Regions from separate parts of the Paraburkholderia sp. BGA-UO-ETr-F21 genome, predicted to be linked through region 1. Evidence: riboswitches for the same ligand, from Rfam matches in the RefSeq annotation. Region 1 holds a riboswitch; the other holds the start of a gene.
What was found. Region 1 has a riboswitch for cobalamin ahead of cobG (precorrin-3B synthase). Riboswitches for the same ligand answer to the same signal wherever they lie in the genome.
Positions count from the first base shown of each region.

Region 1 (2,456 bases):
TGGTGTCGGCGAGGCTCTTCGCACAGCCGCTCGATCCGGCGCAGGCAATCAGGCGCGTGATGGCTTGCGCGGGATCGGTGGCGAGGCCGAGCGTGGTCAAGCCGGATAGCACAGCGGGAACCGCGTGCGTTGCGATGTCGGGCAGCAGCACGCTTTGCCAGGGTGTGAAACGCAGTGTGCCGTTACCGTGCTGCTGGGACAGCGCGGCGAGGGCGCGCAGGGTGCCGGCGTCGAGGCGTCCGAGCGTTGGCTGGCCGCCTACGTGCGAGGCTCCGGGCCCCCGTTGAGGGTGGACGCCGAGGCGCAGGCTCGCATCGGCGGGCGCGGCTCGACGCCAGTGGGCCAGCGACGCGTCTCGCGTCAGCGGAAAATGGACGTACCGTTGAGCGTGATGCAAGAGCGCGTCGGCGCAATGGCCGGCTAGCAGGTGACGCATGCGCGTGGCGTCGGCGGGGGCGAGCTCGAGGAAGGTGAGCAGCAGCGCGCGCACCAGAGCGGGGACCTGTGAAGGCAGAACCGCGGCCAGTGCAGCCGTGCTGTGCGCACCGGGTTTTGCAGCAAGATCCGGCGAACCGGTATCGTCGTGCTGCGTTGGCGAGCCCGCGCACGCACTCGCGGGCGGACAACCCGCCAGCCCGAATACGAATCGCACGCCGTCAGACTCCTGCGACGCCGCCAGCCAGACATCGTGCGGATGATCCACTCTCGCGAGCCGTTCACCGCCGTCCAGCAGCAGCGCGAATTTCGGCGACAGCGCCGCGAAACGGGTTTCGCTTTGCAGCATCGAAAGCAAATCGGCGCACAGCGGGCGCGTGTCGAACAGGGCTGACGGATCGCGTCCGGCAGCGGGGCTGATCATCACGTTGCGCACGTCGTCGGCGGCGATTGCCGCTGCTGTGTCCGGTGCCTTCGCCGCGCCGCTCGACGGCCTCGGCCCGAGCCCGGCAGCCACGAGCGCCGCAATCAACGCCGCTTCGTCACCCGGCTTGACCCCACGCACCTGCAGATTTGCCCGATTGGTCAGCTCGATTGCCCCGGCAGCGTGACGTGCGCAGGCATCCGCGAGCGCGCGCGCCTGCGCCGCGCTCAACTCGCCGCCAGGCAGTTTGATGCGGCAAAGCCCGCCGTCGCGGGCGGCCACGATGCGCAGCAGCCCCGGACACGCCGAGGGCCGCGGCGTCGCGGCCGCGTCGGAGACAATGGTGGAAGGCGAAGCATGATTCAAGACGGACACCGGTTTAGCGTCGCGCGACGGCCCGAGCATGCCGTGAAGCGGCATGGCTGCGGCATCGGTACACCCCGCCCGATGTTGGCTGGCACGAACAGTCTCGCCGGCAGGTCTCCTGGCTGGCAGGTCATGGGCCGCCGCTGCCTTCCCGGTAGAGCCAGTGGCGTGGAGCGCAGGCGGACTCGCTGCATACAGTTGCGGGGGCAGCCACAGTGGCACTGTGTTCCCTCTTCGGCCCCGAAGGGCACCGGCGGCTGTATTATGCCTTTTTTCGAACAGCACAACGAGGCTGGGCGCTTTGATCGGCGCGGTACAGCGGACTATTTGAAGACACAGAATGAGGATGGGTGCATGCCGGCGTGGCTGACGGTGGTGGGCATAGGCGACGACGGTTTCGCCGGTTTGGGAAGGCCCGCGCGGCGTGCTTTGCTGGAAGCGTCGGTGGTCTACGGCGGCGAACGTCATCTGGCGATGCTGCCCGCGCGGCTCGCCGCGCGCCGTGCCGCGTGGCCGCGTCCGTTCGATCTCGCGCCTTTGCTGGCTGAGCGTGGCGGCGCAGTGTGCGTGCTGGCGAGCGGCGATCCGATGCTGTTCGGCGTGGGCGCGACGCTCGCGCGACAGTTGCCGGCAGGAGAGTTGCGCGTGCTGCCCGCGCCGTCATCGTTGTCGCTGGCCGCTGCGCGCCTCGGCTGGCCGTTGCAGGACGTCGCGACGGTGTCGCTGGTGGGCCGGCCGTTGGCGACGTTGAACGCGCATCTGCACGACGGCGCGCGCGTGTTCGTGCTGAGCGCGGACGGTCGCACGCCCGCCGCGCTCGCGGAGTTGCTCAACGCGCGCGGTTTCGGTGCGACCCGTATGAGCGTGCTGGAACACCTGGGCGGCGAGTTGGAGCGGCGCATCGACGGCCGTGCGGATCAATGGCCGGCGGGTGAGGTGGCCGCGCTGAATCTGATCGCACTCGACTGCCGTGCCACCGAGGGCGCGCCGCGTTTGCCGCTGACCTGCGGTTTGCCCGACGACGCCTTTCGCCACGACGGCCAGTTGACCAAACGCGATGTGCGCGCGATCACGCTCGCGCGTCTCGCGCCGGCGCCGGGCGAATTGCTGTGGGACGTGGGCGCGGGCAGCGGCTCGATCGGCATTGAATGGATGCGCGCGCATCCGACGTGCCGGGCGATCGCAATTGAAGGGCATGCGGAGCGTCAGCGCTTCATCGAACATAATCGCG
Region 1 covers NZ_JCAQOY010000036.1:103,515-105,970, reverse strand. Annotated here, with positions in the region: gene cobG (precorrin-3B synthase) at 1-1,264, opposite strand, end outside; cobalamin riboswitch at 1,317-1,495, opposite strand; gene cbiE (precorrin-6y C5,15-methyltransferase (decarboxylating) subunit CbiE) at 1,580-2,456, shown strand, end outside.

Region 2 (2,456 bases), on a different contig from region 1:
TCAGACAGAGTGACGCGCACACCCGTGCTACAAATTTCCGCAACCGTGCACATGGCATTGGTTCAAGGAATATATGACCTTGGCGAACCAGGCAGGGAAGCTAAACCGATAAAGCTAAATCACGAAAACGACCGATTGAACTCAAACGTTTGCAGAATCTTGGACGCCTTGTCCTCACACACTCCGTTTGAATCCGCCGCCGATCTCAGGACCGGCCGCACGATAACACACGTTACTTACTGCATGCTGTACTGCTGAATCACAGTACCTAGTTGTTCGTTCATTTGATGCATTGTACGCCGGATTTCCTCAGCGGGAAATGCTTCTCCGTGTCTCACGCTCGATTGCAGCCGAAGCAGTTCCGATGCCAGCGACAGCGCAGCCATGACAGCAATGCGATCCGTGCCGCGCACGTTGCTGTTGTTACGGATCTTCGACATTTCGGCGTCGACGCGTGCGACCGCTTCAAGCAGCGCGCCTTCCGTTTCCGGCGAGCAGGCGAGGCGATAGGGCACGCCGAGAATCGATACTTCGATCTGCTTGGTGGTCATGCATTTTCTCCGTGGCGGGTCTCGTCGCTCTGCGCTTCGACTTCGTGCGGGGCGGGCTCGAGCAGATCGAGCTGGCTGTCGGGCTCGCTGTTTGCGCGGGCACGCGGCAGCTTTTCGAGGATCGCATTCAGGCGCACCTGGGCGTCGTCGATCTTTGCCGACAGCGCGTCGCGTTCCGCCTGCAGCGCATTGCGTTCCTCGCGCAGCATTGCAAGTTCCGTGCGCGTGGCTTCGACGTCGGCGCGCGATTGGGCGAGCTGCTCTTCGAGCGCGAGTCGCGCTTCATTGTGGCGTTGGCTGATCGCGATCAGCTTGCCGATATTCTGTGAAAGTGTTTCGAGTTCGGTGAGCATGTGCTGCGTCCTCTAAAGACATCGCATTTTAGCGCGGAATGTCGCAGGTTCCGACAATTGTCTCGTTTCGAGACGTAACAACATTGCTTTGTGCAGGCTTTTATCGACCATATGATGAAAAAGTACTCGTGCGTCGGACAATAGCCTGCACTTAACAGAACGGTAGTCTGCGGTCCCACTCATTCTTGACGGACCCCGAGGCCGCTCCTAAACTGGCCGCACTCTGGTGCCCGCGTGCGCTTTTCAACGGCGCGCGCAGTTAAACGGGAAGCAGGGGGCGCGGTTCGCCAGAACGCGCCAACCTGCGCTGCCCCCGCAACGGTAAGCGACCGCATTCGTCATGCAAGTCGATCCTGATCGCGTGTTGGAAGTTCAACTCGCGAGTGTGCCACTGCGCGTCACGCGTGGGAAGGCGGGATCGATATGTCGTCAGCCCGGATACCGGCCAGAGGGAGAGGCACGTCACGCGCGAAAATGTTAAATACGCGGGCGCCTCGTTACGCATCGGCCTGCGGGGAAGCAGGCCGCGCACGCTACCCACAGGACTTTCACCCCATGCTGTCCCCCATCGCTCGTGCGGCGCTGCTTGCCTTCGCGGGCCTGCCGATCGTTGCGCACGCGCAAGCTGCCCCTTCATCTTCTGCGTCGGCGGTGGATGCGTCGCCTGCAGTGTTGTCGCCCATCGTGGTGACCGCCGAGCGCGGGCCGCAGGCACTCGCCGATGCGATCCCGCAGACCGCGCTGTTCGACCAGCAGGATCTCGCCGACACCACCGCGACCGATTTGCCTGGCCTGCTGCAACTCGCGCCAGGCGCGCAAATCTCGCGTACAGGTGGCCCCGGTTCGACGACGAGCCTCTTCCTGCGCGGAGCCTCGTCGACGCAATCGCTGCTGCTGATCGACGGCGTGCGCGTCGATTCGGTGAGCCTGGGTTCCGCGCAACTCGCGCAGATTCCGCTCGACCAGGTCGATCACGTCGAGGTGGTGAACGGCAACGTGTCGGCGTTGTACGGTTCCGGCGCGATCGGCGGCGTGGTGCAGGTGTTCACGAAAGATGGCGGCGACCATCCGCCGCGTTTCAATTTTTCGCTCGGCTACGGCAGCTATCACACGCAGACGCAGCAGGCGGGCGTGAACGGCGCATTGGATAAAGACGGCAAGACGACCTTCAGCATTTCGCTCGCGCGCTCGAAGGACGACGGCTTTTCATCGCTCAATCCGCGTGAGGCGCCCGGCGCCAATCCGAATGCGAACGGCTATCTGAACGAGAGCATCTCGGCCTCGTTGCGCCACAAGTTCAACGACAAATGGGATGCCGGCGCGAGCTACTTCCAGTCGAACGGCAACAACAGCTACGACAACGCGTACGGACTGCCGACCGATCTGAACAACCTGTATAGCAAAGTGCGCCAGGTCTCGGTGTTCGCGAACGGCAAGCTGACCGACTGGTGGACGACTCACTTCATCGTCTCCGAAGGCGACGACCGCAGCGTGTCGAACACCAACGGCGTCTATAACGGCCGCTTCGATACCGACAATCGCCAGTACACGT
Region 2 covers NZ_JCAQOY010000017.1:109,451-111,906, forward strand. Annotated here, with positions in the region: RNA gene ssrS (6S RNA) at 1-101, opposite strand, end outside; gene AC57B1_RS12940 (cell division protein ZapA) at 237-551, opposite strand; gene AC57B1_RS12945 (ATPase) at 548-904, opposite strand; cobalamin riboswitch at 1,112-1,368, shown strand; gene AC57B1_RS12950 (TonB-dependent receptor domain-containing protein) at 1,460-2,456, shown strand, end outside.
Region 2: it holds a riboswitch for cobalamin, as region 1 does, so the genes downstream of both, AC57B1_RS12950 (TonB-dependent receptor domain-containing protein) here and cobG (precorrin-3B synthase) in region 1, are expected to answer to the same signal.